DNA from 4 places in the Streptomyces sp. NBC_00080 genome. Region 1 is predicted to be linked to each of the others. Evidence: riboswitches for the same ligand, from Rfam matches in the RefSeq annotation. Region 1 holds a riboswitch; each other region holds the start of a gene.

The links. A riboswitch is a leader RNA that binds a small molecule or an ion and turns the genes downstream of it on or off. The one in region 1 is predicted to bind cyclic di-AMP.
Positions count from the first base shown of each region.
Region 2: another riboswitch for cyclic di-AMP. It lies ahead of OHU34_RS17740 (transglycosylase SLT domain-containing protein); the one in region 1 lies ahead of OHU34_RS07545 (peptidoglycan DD-metalloendopeptidase family protein).
Region 3: another riboswitch for cyclic di-AMP. It lies ahead of OHU34_RS11280 (M23 family metallopeptidase); the one in region 1 lies ahead of OHU34_RS07545 (peptidoglycan DD-metalloendopeptidase family protein).
Region 4: another riboswitch for cyclic di-AMP. It lies ahead of OHU34_RS35860 (C40 family peptidase); the one in region 1 lies ahead of OHU34_RS07545 (peptidoglycan DD-metalloendopeptidase family protein).

Region 1 covers NZ_CP108235.1:1,687,999-1,691,707, reverse strand. The annotation lists gene OHU34_RS07555 (tyrosine-protein phosphatase) at 1-30, opposite strand, end outside; gene OHU34_RS07550 (alpha-galactosidase) at 252-2,327, shown strand; cyclic di-AMP (ydaO/yuaA leader) riboswitch at 2,632-2,791, shown strand; gene OHU34_RS07545 (peptidoglycan DD-metalloendopeptidase family protein) at 2,796-3,709, shown strand, end outside.
Region 2 covers NZ_CP108235.1:4,005,637-4,009,345, reverse strand. The annotation lists gene OHU34_RS17745 (HAD family hydrolase) at 98-922, shown strand; gene OHU34_RS17740 (transglycosylase SLT domain-containing protein) at 1,016-1,489, opposite strand; cyclic di-AMP (ydaO/yuaA leader) riboswitch at 1,493-1,720, opposite strand; gene OHU34_RS17735 (polyprenyl synthetase family protein) at 2,365-3,375, shown strand; gene OHU34_RS17730 (LolA family protein) at 3,601-3,709, shown strand, end outside.
Region 3 covers NZ_CP108235.1:2,586,697-2,590,405, reverse strand. The annotation lists gene OHU34_RS11290 (pitrilysin family protein) at 1-1,037, shown strand, start outside; gene OHU34_RS11285 (pitrilysin family protein) at 1,034-2,422, shown strand; cyclic di-AMP (ydaO/yuaA leader) riboswitch at 2,625-2,793, shown strand; gene OHU34_RS11280 (M23 family metallopeptidase) at 2,808-3,551, shown strand.
Region 4 covers NZ_CP108235.1:8,014,277-8,017,985, reverse strand. The annotation lists gene OHU34_RS35870 (ATP-dependent Clp protease proteolytic subunit) at 1-626, shown strand, start outside; gene OHU34_RS35865 (hypothetical protein) at 634-939, shown strand; cyclic di-AMP (ydaO/yuaA leader) riboswitch at 1,282-1,493, shown strand; gene OHU34_RS35860 (C40 family peptidase) at 1,497-1,970, shown strand; gene OHU34_RS35855 (ATP-binding protein) at 2,028-2,510, opposite strand; gene OHU34_RS35850 (helix-turn-helix domain-containing protein) at 2,724-3,584, shown strand; gene OHU34_RS35845 (DUF397 domain-containing protein) at 3,594-3,709, shown strand, end outside.

The DNA.
Region 1 (3,709 bases):
GGGCTCGGTCGACGGGATCTGCTGCGTCACGGGGCCTGCCTCCCTGTCGGTCGCGTCGGCGCGGCTCGTGTGGCCGACGGGACACCTCCACGACGATACGACATGGGTTCCCCGGGCAACGGGTTGTCCACAGGGCGGTACTCCGGACGTCTGACCAGGTGAAGAGTTGTCCGCCGAAAGTTGCCCGGCAGGCCGACCGCATTCGATGATGTTGGTGCTTGATCGCACCTGTTCGAATTAGTGGGGGTTTGATGCCCGAGATCGCCGACAACGGCCGTACCTGGCTCCTTTCGGGGCCGACGAGCAGCTACGCCCTCCACCTCACCGAGGCCGACGAGCTGGTCCACCTGCACTGGGGTCCGGGCATCGCACTCGGGGACGCCGAGGCGCTCGCCGCCCTCCCGCCGTCGGAGCGGGGGGCGTCCTTCGAGTCCCCGCTCGACGGCCGGGAGGAGTACCCGGTCGAGGGCGGCCCCCGCTTCGTCCGGCCCGCGCTGTCGGTGCGCACGGACGAGCGGCGCGGCACCGAGTGGTCCTACGAGGGCTTCGAGGCCGACGGCGACGGGCTGCGGCTGCGGTTCCGGGACGCCGGGCTGGCCGTCACCCTGCACTACCGGATGCGCGGCGACGTCGTCGAGCGCTGGACGACCCTGCGCAACGACGGTGAGGGGCCGCTGGAGCTGCTGCGCGCCGACTCCGCCACCTGGACCCTGCCGGAGCGCGACGACTGGCGGCTGTCGCAGCTGCACGGCCGCTGGGCCGCAGAGTCCCGGCTCACCCGGTCTCCGCTCACCTACGGCGAGCAGGTCATCGGCAGCCGTCGCGGCCACACCGGGCATCAGCACCTGCCCTGGGTCGCCCTGGACACCGACGCGACCGAGGAGCGCGGCGAGGTCTACGGCTGCGCCCTCGGCTGGTCGGGCACCTGGCGGATCGCCGTCGCCCAACTCCCGGACGCGCGCGTGCAGATCACCGGGGGTGTCGGGTACGACGACTCGGGGCTGCTGCGGCTGGCCGCGGGGGAGTCCTTCACCACCCCCGTCTTCGCCGGCCTGTGGAGCGACGCCGGCTTCGGCGGGGCGAGCCGCACCTGGCACGCCTACCAGCGCGCGTATGTCGTCCCGGACGCCGAACAGGACCGGCCGGTGCTGTTCAACTCCTGGGAGGCCACCTACTTCGACATCTCCGAGGAGCAACAGGGCGCGCTCGCCCGGCGGGCCGCCGCGATCGGCGTGGAGCTCTTCGTCGTCGACGACGGCTGGTTCGGGGCGCGCACCGGCGACCACGCCGGGCTCGGCGACTGGCGGCCCAACCCCGACCGCTTCCCGCACGGGCTGAAGCCCCTCGCCGACCAGGTGCACGACCTCGGCATGCAGTTCGGCATCTGGGTCGAGCCCGAGATGGTCAACCCGGACAGCGAGCTGTACCGGGCGCACCCCGACTGGGTGCAGTTCCAATCCGGACGAAGGCGGACGGAGTTCCGCAATCAGCTCGTGCTGAACCTCGCGCGCGAGGACGTCCAGGAGTACCTCTGGGAGCAGCTCCACGGGCTCCTCTCCAGCGCGCCCGTCGACTATGTGAAGTGGGACTTCAATCGCTGCTTCACCGACGCCGGCTGGCCGGACGAGCCCTACCCGCAGCGCCTCTGGGTCGATCACGTACGGGCCCTGTACGCGCTCCTGGACCGGTTGCGGGAGGCTCACCCCGGGGTCGCCTTCGAGTCCTGCTCCGGCGGCGGCGGGCGCATCGACCTCGGGATCATGAGCCGCACCGACCAGGTGTGGACCTCCGACAACACCGATCCGCTCGACCGGCTCGACATCCAGCACGGCTTCAGCCAGATCCACCCTGCCCGGGTCATGGCGGCCTGGGTCACCGACAGTCCCAACGCCCAGCTCAACGGTCGGGTCAGCTCGCTGCGCTTCCGTTTCGTCAGCGCCATGGCCGGCGTGCTCGGTGTCGGCGGGGACCTCTCGCAGTGGAGCGAGGAGGAGCTCGTCGAGGCGCGCCGATGGGTGGACCTCTACAAGGAGATCCGGCCGCTCGTGCAGCAGGGCGACCTCCATCGGCTGCGGCCCCCGGCGGGCGGCCTGAGCGCCGTCCAGTACGTGCGCGGTGACGAGAGTGTCGTCCTCGCCTGGCTCCAGGCGCAGCGGTTCGGCGAGCCCGTCCCGGCGCTGCGGCTGCGCGGACTCGACCCGACAGCATCGTACGAATGCCGTGAAACGGGCGAAGTCCACCGGGGGGCGGTGCTGCTTCATCACGGGCTGCGCACCGGACTGCGAGGCGACCTTGATGCGACGGTTATCCGGCTGCGTCGCATCTGAGGTTTCTGTCCGAATTGAAGCCTTAATTCCAACTCGCTCTGGAATAAAGGAACCTGGAGAGCTGTCACGTGAGCAGCGTCATATCCGTGACCGTACGTCGTCCGTCATGTTCACGTAATCCGCATGCTTTTCCAGGGTGCTTGGCGGTGAACGGGCCCCCTGTCTCACGGAGTGTGACCGGGGATTCGCACAGCGGATCAAGAGAAAGGCGTTAGCGGCGCAACCTCTGCTTGTCCCTGTGCGTCCTGGTCGCTTACGTTCCACACCAATCCGGACGGACGCCGAATCCTGCCACCGCCCGGAGTCCGCACACTCACCCGTATCTGGCAGGAGCGGGGGACCCACAGGCACAACCGCCTGTTCCGGTCTCCGGAACAGGCTTTGGGGTAAAGCCGCGCCTCGGCGCGGCCGGGCATCTCCAGTCCGCACCCGACAGCTCACCTCGCAGGCGCCGGAGAGGAATTCGCCATGCCCGCGAAGGGTAAGCACCGCCGTCCGAAGACCCAGCGCTTCACTCGTTCCATAGCCGTCGCCGGAACGGGCGGCGCCGCGCTCGCCCTCCCGCTCATAGGTGCCGCCGGCGCACACGCGGCCCCCGCGCAGTCCGTCGCGCAGTCGGCTTCCCAGGCCGTTCCGGAAAAGGCCGTGCAGTCCGTGCCGGTGGCGCAGAAGACGGCCACCGCCACGACGGCCACGTCCTACACCGTGCGCTCCGGTGACTATCTGTCGAAGATCGCCGACGAGCAGAACGTCAGCGGCGGCTGGCAGAAGCTGTACCAGGACAACCGTCAGGCCGTCGGCAGCGACCCGTCGCTGATCCACCCCGGGCTGAAGCTCTCGATCGGCAAGAAGGCCGCGAGCACCGGTTCGTCGTCCGGCTCGTCGTCCGGTTCCTCCTCGTCCGCCCCGTCGAAATCGAAGGCGTCCGGAACCAAGTCGTCGTCCTCTTCGTCCTCTTCCTCCTCGTCGTCCGGTTCGTCCTCCTCGAAGGCGGTCACCCAGGCCGCCGAGAGCGGTACCGGTTCCTCCAGCGGTTACGCGCTGCCGGTGGCGGGCGCCACCGTCGGCACCGCCTACCACACGGCCGGCAGCATGTGGTCCAGCGGCTACCACACCGGCACCGACTTCGTCGTCCCGACCGGCACCTCCCTCAAGGCCGTGGGTGCGGGCACCGTCGTCTCCGCGGGCTGGGGCGGCGCGTACGGCAACCAGGTCGTCATCAAGCTCGCCGACGGCTACTACGCCCAGTACGCCCACCTGTCCCAGCTCTCCGTCTCGGCCGGCCAGACCGTGACCGCGGGCCAGCAGGTCGGCCTCTCCGGTGCCACCGGCAACGTGACCGGCCCGCACCTGCACTTCGAGATCCGCACCACGCCGGACTA
Region 2 (3,709 bases), 2.3 Mb from region 1:
GCCAGGCGTACAAGGGGAGTTGGCAGAACCGGACAGGACTTGGACGTCGGCCGGTTCGCGTCGAACCCGGGGGGCCCGGGATCCGTATTCTCTGATCATGGCCGCACCCACCGCATATGCCGCGCGCACCGCGTACTCCCTCATCGCCACCGACCTGGACGGGACGCTGCTCCGGGGCGACGACACCTTCTCCGACCGGTCGCTCGACGCGCTCGCGCGGGTGGCGGCCGCCGGCGCACGCCACCTGGTGGTGACGGGACGGCCCGCGCCCCGGGTGCGCCCGCTGCTCGACCGGCTGCACAGCAGGGGGCTCGCGGTGTGCGGGCAGGGCGCGCAGTTGTACGACGCCGGCGCGGACCGTCTGCTGTGGTCGGTCACCCTTGACCGGGAGCTGGCCGAGACCGCGCTCGGCAAGATCGAGGCGGAGGTCGGGCAGCTGTACGCGGCCGTCGACCAGGACGGTGTCGACGGGCTGACGCTCATCGAGCCGGGCTACCGGATGCCGCACCCGACGCTGCCCGCCCTGCGCGTCGGCCGGCGCGACGACCTGTGGTGCGAGCCGATCAGCAAGGTGCTGCTGCGCCATCCCACGCTGTCCGACGACGAGTTGGCGTCGACGGCCCGCTCGGTGGTCGGCTCGCTGGCCACGGTCACCATGTCGGGGCCGGGCACGGTCGAACTCCAGCCCTGCGGGATCACCAAGGCGACGGGTCTGGCCCTGGCCGCCGAACACCTGGGGCTGCGGCCCGAGGACACCGTGGCCTTCGGGGACATGCCCAACGACATCCCGATGTTCGACTGGGCGGCCCGGGGCGTCGCCATGGCCAACGCCCATCCTGAGCTCAAGGCGGTGGCCGACGAGGTGACGACGTCGAACGAGGACGACGGCGTGGCCGTCGTCCTCGAACGTCTGTTTCCGTAACCGGCTACCGGCTACCGGCTACCGGCTACCGGCCGCCGAGCCCCGGGCCCCGGCGGCCGACAACCGGTGACCGGTGACCGGCCGGCGGGACGATCAGTACGCGCCGAACACGTTGTCGATCGAGCCGTAGCGCGCGGCCGCGTAGTTGCAGGCGGCGGTGATGTTCGCGACCGGGTCGTACGAGTCCCACGACGTGCCGCTGACGTGGTAGGCGCGGAAGGTCGGGTCGATGACCTGGAGCAGTCCCTTGGACGGGATGCCCGCGGCCGCGTTGGAGTCCCAGAGGTTGATGGCGTTGGGGTTGCCGGAGGACTCGCGGATGACATTGCGGTAGATGCCGTTGTACGTCCCCGGGATGCCGTGCTGCCCCATGACCTGGAGGGAGGCGCGGATCCAGCCGTCGAGGTTGTTGGCGTAGCCGAGGCTGGTGGCCGTGGAGACGGCCGGGGTCGCCGCGGAGGCGGTGGTCGCCCCGAGGACGGGGAGAGCGAGCACGGCCGCGCCGGTGGCGGCGACGGCGAGCGTGCGGATGAAACGGTTGCGGCGCGGCTGAGCGGCAGCGGGCATGTCGAATTTCCTCTCCGGCGCCTGCGAGGTGAGCTGTCGGGTTCGGGCGGGAGCTGCCCGGTCGCGTCCTGACGGTCGCGGCTTAACCCCAAGCCGTACGGTCTGTCCGAAACGCCTTGTGTGTCCAAGACATCCGGAAATTCCGTTTCGGCGACTTACCTGGTTCCCCCGCTCCTGCCGAGCGTTATCGATGGGTGTTCGGGCGGCGGCAGGATTCGGCGTTCCGCCCGACAGGCCGGGAACGTATGCGAGAGCACATGTCCGAAACAAGTACCGGATTCACAGATCACCCCTATTGACCTTGGTCTGTGGCCTATGAGGTGCTTGATCCTTTGTCGGTGCAAAGCTTCAACTTGCTTGAGGGGTGCGGAGAATCGGTGAAGGGTGAACCCGGACCGGATCTCCGCGGGCAGTGAGCCAACTCACCAGCGTTCACAAGAGCGGCGAAACGGGCATTAGCCCCAACTCATTGTTAAAGCACCGGTGCTGGGCGGCGGAGGGGGGTGTGACGGAATCGCCTTCCTTCGCGCCCGATGCGTCACGGGGGAAGGCTGGGGGGAATGCGTGATCGTCGTCACGTGGCGAGAGGGTCGGACGGGCGCGTCGGGTCGACGGGAGCCCCGCTCCGGGACATGAATCTCCAGTTCCCGGAAACTCTCTCCATGTCCGCTCATATGAGCTGATCAAAAACATATCGGGCGTGATCCGATGGCGCCTGGCCTGCGGGGGCCTCCCGGGCGAGTCCATTCGAGCCCGCGGGACGTGGGGGCTATCGGTGATCGAAACGTGACCGGATACGCTGACTTGAGTGATGGCAGAGACCTATCGACAAACCGCGTAATCGCCAGTAGACACCAGCAGACAGGAGACCCCTCGTGACCGTCGTCGGGCCGTTCGGGCTGAGCGTGCGGGACCAGGCTCTGGAAGCCGATGTCCAGGCCGGATTGGCGGCTGTCGAGGAAGGCTTGCTCGAGGCCACCAAGAGTGCGGTCCCGTTCATCACGGAGGCCGCCCAGCACCTCGTACGCGCGGGCGGGAAGCGGTTCCGGCCGCTGCTCGTGGTGCTCGCGTCACAGTTCGGGGACCCGTACGCGCCGGGTGTGGTGCCCTCGGCCGTCGTGGTGGAGCTGACCCACCTGGCCACGCTGTATCACGACGACGTGATGGACGAGGCGGCCGTGCGGCGCGGGGTGTCCAGCGCGAACACCCGCTGGGGGAACTCCGTCGCCGTCCTCACGGGTGACTTCCTCTTCGCGCGTGCCTCCCACATCCTGGCCGACCTCGGGCCCGAGGCGGTGCGGGTACAGGCGGAGGCGTTCGAGCGGCTGGTCACCGGGCAGATCCTGGAGACGGCGGGGCCGACGGACGGGCGGGACCCGGTCGACCACTACCTCGACGTGCTCGGCGGCAAGACCGGCTCGCTGGTGGCCGTGGCCTGCCGCTTCGGGGCGATGATGTCCGGCGCCGACGAGACGGTCGTCGACGTGCTCACGCAGTACGGCGAGCGGCTCGGTGTCGCCTTCCAGCTGGCGGACGACGTCCTGGACATCGCCTCCGACTCGCACGAGTCGGGCAAGACGCCGGGGACGGACCTGCGCGAGGGCGTTCCCACGCTGCCCGTGCTGCGGCTGCGGGAGCGGGCGGCGCGGCTGTCGCTGCCCGAGGACATCGCGCTGTGCGAGCTGCTGGACTCCGACCTGACCGACGACGCCCGGCACACCGAGGCGCTTCAGGCGCTCCGGGCCCACCCGGCGCTGGAGCAGGCCCGCCGGGACACCGTGCGGTACGCGAAGGAAGCGCGGTCCGCGTTGGCGCCGTTGCGGGAGTGCGACGCGAAGGCGGCGCTGATGGAACTCTGCGACGCGGTGGTCCACCGGGCGGGCTGACCCCGGGACCCCTACGGGTCGGATGCCGCCTCGTCACCTTCGTGTCATACCGCAGGCGTATGTGGAGTTGAGCCCTCGGGTTGACGCTTCCCCATGGCTGATTTGGTCAGATGGGAACCACGGAAAACACCACTCCTCACCGATTCGGGTGAGAATGGCGGCTTGGGGTGGGGACGTTCAGGCGTGAGATGACCAGCCGCCGCCGACGACGGAGGTAAGGCACACATGGCACCGAAGGCATCCGACGACACCACGACCGGCGGGGAGTCGACCGGCGCGGAAGCCGACGACCTGCGCCTCGGACGGCGCAAGGCCGCACGGTACATCGTCCCGG
Region 3 (3,709 bases), 900 kb from region 1:
CCATGCCCACCCACCAGCTGGAGCTCGCCCTCTGGCTGGAGGCCGACCGCATGGGCTCGCTGCTCACCGCGCTGGACGACGAGTCGATGGAGAACCAGCGCGACGTCGTCAAGAACGAGCGCCGTCAGCGCTACGACAACGTCCCCTACGGCACGGCCTTCGAGAAGCTGACCGCTCTCGCCTACCCGGACGGCCACCCGTACCACCACACGCCGATCGGCTCGATGGCCGACCTGGACGCGGCGACCCTGGAGGACGCACGCGCGTTCTTCCGCACGTACTACGCGCCCAACAACGCGGTCCTTTCCGTGGTCGGTGACATCGACCCGGAGCAGACCCTCGCCTGGGTCGAGAAGTACTTCGGCTCGATCCCGGGCCACGACGGCAAGCCCGCGCCCCGTGACGGCGGGCTGCCCGACGTCATCGGCGAGCAGCTGCGCGAGATCGTCGAGGAGGAGGTGCCGGCCCGCGCGCTGATGGCCGCCTACCGGCTGCCCGAGGACGGCACGCGTGCGTGCGACGCCGCCGACCTGGCGCTCACCGTCCTCGGCGGCGGCGAGTCCTCCCGCCTCTACAACCGGCTGGTGCGCCGTGACCGTACGGCCGTCGCGGCCGGCTTCGGCCTGCTGCGGCTCGCCGGAGCGCCCTCCCTGGGCTGGCTGGACGTGAAGACGTCCGGTGACGTCGAGGTGCCCGTCATCGAGGCCGCCATCGACGAGGAGCTCGCCCGGTTCGCCGAGGAGGGCCCCACGGCCGAGGAAATGGAGCGCGCCCAGGCGCAGTTGGAGCGCGAGTGGCTCGACCGGCTCGGCACGGTCGCCGGCCGCGCCGACGAACTGTGCCGGTTCGCCGTCCTGTTCGGCGACCCGCAGCTCGCCCTCAACGCAGTCCAGCGCGTGCTGGACGTGACGCCGCAGGAGGTGCAGGAGATCGCCAAGGCCCGCCTGCGCCCCGACAACCGCGCGGTGCTCGTCTACGAGCCGACCGCCGCCGAAGCCCCCGCCGACCAGGACGAGAACGAGGAGGCGGCCCGGTGACCGAGCTCGCCACGATGGACTTCCACCCCCAGCCCAGGGCGGGCGAGGCCAAGCCGTGGGCGTTCCCGGCGCCCGAGCGCACCGCGCTGGCCAACGGCCTGACCGTGCTGCACTGCCACCGTCCCGGCCAGCAGGTCGTCGCCGTGGAGATCCTCCTCGACGCGCCCCTGGACGCCGAACCGGCCGGCCTCGACGGCGTCGCCACGATCATGGCGCGGGCCTTCTCCGAGGGCACCGACAAGCACTCCGCCGAGGAGTTCGCCGCCGAACTGGAGCGCTGCGGCGCCACCCTGGACGCGCACGCGGATCACCCCGGTGTCCGGCTGAGCCTCGAAGTGCCGGCCTCGCGCCTGTCCAAGGCCCTCGGTCTGCTCGCCGACGCCCTCAGGGCCCCCGCGTTCGCCGACAGCGAGGTCGAGCGCCTCGTCCGCAACCGCCTGGACGAGATCCCGCACGAGCTGGCCAACCCCTCCCGGCGCGCCGCCAAGGAGCTCTCCAAGGAGCTGTTCCCGGCCACCGCGCGGATGTCGCGGCCGCGCCAGGGCACCGCGGAGACGGTCGAGAAGATCGACTCCGCCGCCGTACGCGCCTTCTACGACAAGCACGTCCGTCCCGCCACGGCCACCGCCGTGGTCGTCGGCGACCTCACCGGTGTCGACCTGGCGGTGCTCCTCGGCGACACCCTGGGTGCCTGGACGGGCTCCTCGGCCCAGCCGCGGCCCGTGCCGCCGGTGACCGCCGACGACGCCGGCCGGGTCGTCATCGTGGACCGTCCGGGCGCCGTGCAGACGCAGTTGCTGATCGGCCGGATCGGTGCCGACCGGCACGACCGCGTGTGGCCCGCGCAGGTGCTCGGCACGTACTGCCTCGGTGGCACCCTCACCTCCCGGCTGGACCGTGTCCTGCGCGAGGAGAAGGGCTACACCTACGGTGTCCGCGCGTTCGGGCAGGTGCTGCGGTCCGCCCCGGACGGCTCGGGCGCCGCGATGCTCGCCATCAGCGGCTCCGTCGACACCCCGAACACCGGCCCCGCTCTGGACGACCTGTGGAAGGTGCTGCGCACCCTCGCCGCCGAGGGGCTGACCGACGCCGAGCGTGACGTCGCCGTGCAGAACCTGGTCGGTGTGGCCCCGCTGAAGTTCGAGACCGCCGCGGCCGTCGCCGGCACGCTGGCGGACCAGGTCGAGCAGCACCTGCCCGACGACTTCCAGGCCACGCTGTACCAGCAGCTCGCCGCGACCGGCACGGTGGAGGCCACCGCGGCGGCCGTGAACGCCTTCCCGGTGGACCGGCTGGTGACCGTCCTCGTCGGTGACGCGGCCCAGATCAAGGAGCCGGTCGAGGCCCTCGGCATCGGCGAGGTGAAGGTCGTGTCCGCGGAGTAGTTCCCGGCAACGGCACGCGCGTGTGGGGGCCCTGGTCGACGAAAGCGTCACCAGGGCCTCCGTATGTCCGAATTGAGGCGGAGGTTGCCCGTCTGCCCTGTGGGATGCGCTACAAAAACCGGGATCCGTTTGAGGATTGAAACCCGCGCCGCTTAGCGTCATCCGGGCTGTTCGTCAGGCAGTGCGCCGCAGCCGCGGCACCGGACAGTCATCGCCGAGTCCCCGTACGGCGCGAGCCAGGGGAGCCGGGGACCCACTTGTGAAGTCCCTGGGGTGAATCGGACGCCCGCGCGTGAACGCGAGGGGGTCCGTAGGAGACCTTCCTGCTCCGAACCCGTCAGCTAACCCGGTAGGCGAGAGGGAAGGAAAGGACACCCCCAACTTCATGGCGTTCACCTGCGCCACCGGGAAGCACCGTCGGCCCAGCCGGATGCAGCGCACCAGCGTCCGCGCGGCGGGCATCGCGGCGCTCACCACCACCGGTGTCATGGCCACGGTCGCCTCCACCCCGGCCTTCGCCGCCGAGCCCACCCCCGAGCAGACCGGGCTGATCCCCGTGGTCACCGCCGGCGAGTCCGTCGTCGAGCAGATCGACGACCAGGTCGCCGTGCAGAAGCACGCGGCCTTCGAGGAGGCCGCCCGGCAGGCCGCCGCCAAGAAGGCCGTGGAGGAGCGCGAGGCACGCGTGCGTGCCGCCCGCGAGGCCGAGCGCAAGCGCCTCAACACCTTCGTGCTGCCGATCGCCGGTTCCTACGTCTCCACCGGCTACCAGGCCAGCAGTTCGCTGTGGTCCTCCGGCAGCCACACCGGCATCGACTTCCACGCCGCGAGCGGTACCTCCGTGCACGCGGTCGGCTCCGGCACCGTGGTCGAGGCCGGCTGGGGCGGGTCGTACGGCAACCAGATCGTCATCAAGATGCACGACGGGACGTACACCCAGTACGGTCACCTGTCGTCCCTCGCGGTGTCGGTGGGCCAGACGGTCACCCCGGGCGAGCGGATCGGCCTGTCCGGCGCCACCGGCAACGTCACCGGCCCGCATCTGCACTTCGAGGCCCGCACCACCGCGGAGTACGGCTCGGACATGGATCCGGTCGCCTACCTCCGCACGCACGGCGTGAACGTCTGACGACCCACGGCGACAGATCGTCTTGCCCCGGCCCTCCCGGCCGGGGCTTTCGCCGTTTTCGAGGCCCTGCTGTCCAAAAAATATCCCTGGATTCCGGCCCGCCATCGGAAATCCCCGCCCATTGCAATAGAGTCACGGAACACACGTCAATCGTCGAC
Region 4 (3,709 bases), 6.3 Mb from region 1:
CGTCCGCCCGCCATGTCCTGCCCGAGTTCACCGAGCGCACGAGCTTCGGGCACCGGACCATGGATCCGTACTCGAAGCTGCTGGAGGAACGGATCGTCTTCCTGGGGACGCGGATCGACGACGTCTCGGCGAACGACGTGATGGCCCAGTTCATGTACCTCGAGCACAAGGACCCGGACCGGGACATCGCGCTGTACATCAACTCCCCCGGCGGCTCCTTCAGCGCGATGACGGCCCTCTACGACACGATCCGGTACGTCACCTGCGACGTGGAGACCACCTGCCTGGGCCAGGCGGGCTCGTCCGCGGCGGTGCTGCTGGCGGCGGGCACGCCGGGCAAGCGGTACGCGCTGCCGGGCGCGCGGATGACGATCCGCCAGCCGTCCCTGCCCGAGCCCGTCCAGGGACAGGCGAGCGACCTGGCGATCCAGGCCGAGGAGCTGGCCCGGACCCGCGCCAGCCTGGAGGAGATGCTCGTACGGCACACCGGGCGGACGCCGGAGCAGGTGACCGCTGACATCGAGCGGGACAGGTTCCTCACCGCCCAGGAGGCCGTGGAGTACGGCCTGGTGGACGGGATCATCCCCAGCCGCAAGGCATCGGCCGGCGCGCCCGGCGGGAGGTGAGCCGCCGATGGTGCCCGAGCTGCCGCCACTGCCCGCGCTGACCCGCGCGGAGGCCGAGCTGATCGACGGTTATCTCGACGTGGTCGACATGCTCGGCCGGATCAATCCCGCCCACCACGGCGACACCTACCGCGGACTGCGCGCCGCCCAGGCGCTGGTGACCAAGGCGACCGCGCTGCGCGACGCGCTGACGCTCATGCACCAGCGGGGCGAGAGCGAGCTGCACGCGCCGACGCTCGCGCGGGCGCTGCGCGTGCTGGACGGGGAGCGCCGTACCGCGCGTGTCACGCTGCCTCCGCTCTCCGACAGTTGACCCGGGCGACCCGCCTCCGGTCCGGACCGCTCGCGCCCAGGACGTGACGACCGGACCGGAGTTGAAACGACCCATAAGAGGTACCCCCGTTCAGCGGAGCGTCTACTGCTCCCCCGACCCCCGCGAGGTTGCGCAAAAGGGCGCTCTTCGGGCGGAATAGCGGGCTCCACCGCTGGTGGGAGCCCCTGGGGTGCCTTGACACCTGATCGCCCATCAGGGTGTCCACCCGAACGGGTGAGTGGTGAGTAACCCCACAAATCCCCGGTTCCGTTGGGATTTTCGGACATCGGTGAGCCAAGATCCCTGACTGACGACAAGCCCCCGCCACAAGAGGCGGGGCGGTCCGGGCGGACGCCGAGTCCTGCCGCCGCCCGGATGACCGGTCGACAGGAGTGCATCGGCAGGAGTGGAGGACCCAAGCACGACGGGTCGCCGGAACGGTCACGCCATGACCGGGCCGAGCAGCCCTTGGGGTGAAGCCGCAGCAGCGGCCGGGCAACTTCGCCAGCCCGAATCCGACAGGTCATCCTTCACAGGCGGCTGACGAAGGGTTGCGCATGACTGCGCTCAATCGTGTCCCGTCGCTCATGGCCAGGGCCGGTACGGCCTCGGCTTTCGCCATCGCCGCCGTGGGCGGCTCGGTCGTGGTCCCGGGGCTCGCCCCCGACGCCGCGGCCGCCACACCGGCGACGAAGGCGCTCCAGATCGCGGCCTCCAAGAAGGGTGCCCCGTACAAGTACGGGGCCACCGGGCCGAAGAGGTTCGACTGCTCCGGGCTCACGCTGTACTCGTTCAAGAAGGCGGGCAAGAGCCTGCCGCGGACGGCGTCCCAGCAGTACAACAAGACGAAGCACATCAAGGCGTCGAGCCGCAAGGCAGGCGACCTCGTGTTCTTCCACTCGGGCTCGAACGTCTACCACGTCGGGATCTACGCGGGTAAGGGCAAGATCTGGCACTCGCCCAAGACCGGCGACGTGGTGAAGCTCCAGAAGATCTGGACCAAGAGCGTCTGGTACGGGCGGGTCCGCTAGGGCCTGGCCGGGTCACGGGCTGGTTTCCCGGGGTGGTGGGGGCGTCCTGACACGCCTTCACCGCCCCGGGAGCTCACCCTCCGCCGGGGCCGCCAGGGCGCCGGCCACCGGCTCCGCCGCCGGGACGGCCCACGGGAGCTCGACGGTGACCGTCTTGCCGCCCTCCCGGGTGGGCCGCACTCTCAGCCTGCCGCCGCACTCCGCGGTCAGCCATCGAATGATCACCATGCCTCGGCCGTTGTCCTGCTGGACGGCGGCCGGCAGTCGTTTGGGGAAGCGCGGGTGGCTGTCGGTGACCCCGACGCGCAGGTGTTCGTCACGGTCGAGGGCCAGGTCCACCGTGAAGGTGGGTGACTGGCCGAAGGTGTGCTGTACGGCGTTGGTGGCGAGTTCCGAGACGATCAGCCGGATGGCGTCGGCCAGCTCCGCGTCCGCCGGCAGACCCCACTCCCCGAGGGCGCCCGCCACGAATACGCGAGCAGCGTAGACCGAGGCGGGATCGCTCGGCAGAGTGACGGATGCTTCCAGGTGATCTGCCATGGCGACGTCGACCCTTTCCCACGGGACCGGGAGCCCGACACGGTGCGGATGGTTCGAGTACGGTCCCGGACTGGTGCTTCTTCGCCAGACTGCCATTACCGCGCCGGTCACGGGTGGGATCCACCGAGATATGCATATATCTGTCGCCCAATGCGGTGAACTCTGCGACGGCAGAGCGTATTTGGTCGGCCCGATAGGAGTAAGGAGGAGCCCATGCAGCACGGTCCCGCGGTGCGCCGCCGGAAGCTGGGCGCCGAACTGCGCAATCTGCGCGCCCAGGCGGGCCTCACCAGTGGTGAGGCGGCCCGGCTCGTGGGCTGGCACCAGTCCAAGGTGAGCCGCATCGAGACCGGTATCAGTGGATCGAAACCGGCCGATGTGCGGTTACTCCTCGACACCTATGGTGTGGCGGATCCGCAACTGCGGGAGCTGATGTTGGCGTTGGCGGGCGACGACGGCAGTGGCGGCCGGGACCACTGGTGGCACGCCTACCGCGGGGTGCTGCCGCCCACCTACCGGGACTTCATCAGTCTGGAGTCGCAGGCGAGTGCGATGCGCACCCTGGAGACGACGGTGGTACCGGGGCTGTTGCAGACGCCCGAGTACGCGCGCGCGGTGACCAGGGCATCCGTGGAGCGCGGCGCCGAGGATCAGCTCGACACCCTGGTGGAGGTGCGGCTGGCCCGCCAGGACGTGCTGCGCGCGCAGCCGCCGCTGGAACTGAGCGCCGTACTGGACGAGGCGGTGCTGCGAAGGGAGGTGGGCGGGCCCGAGGTGATGGCACGACAGCTCGGTCGGCTCGTGGAAGCCGCCCGATTGCCCCAAGTTCGGCTCCAGGTACTGCCGTTCGCCGCCGGAGCGCATATCGGGGTAACCGGCCCTTTCGTTATCTTCTCATTTTCGCGCACTTCTGATCTGGATGTGGTTGTTCTCGACCACTTGACGAGTAGCCTCTATCTCGAACGGAAAGAAGACCTCCAGGCCTACACCGAGGCCTTCAACGCCCTTCGGGCGCATGCCCTTTCGCCCGGGGACTCATCGGATTACATCGCCGCGATAGCCGACGGCGCGTAAGGAGGCACCATGTCCGCACCACCGCGGAACGTACCTTCCAGTACCGATCCCGACCGACTCCCTGATGTGCGATGGCTGCGCAGCAGCTACAGCACGGGAGCGAACAACTGTGTGGAGACGGCCCG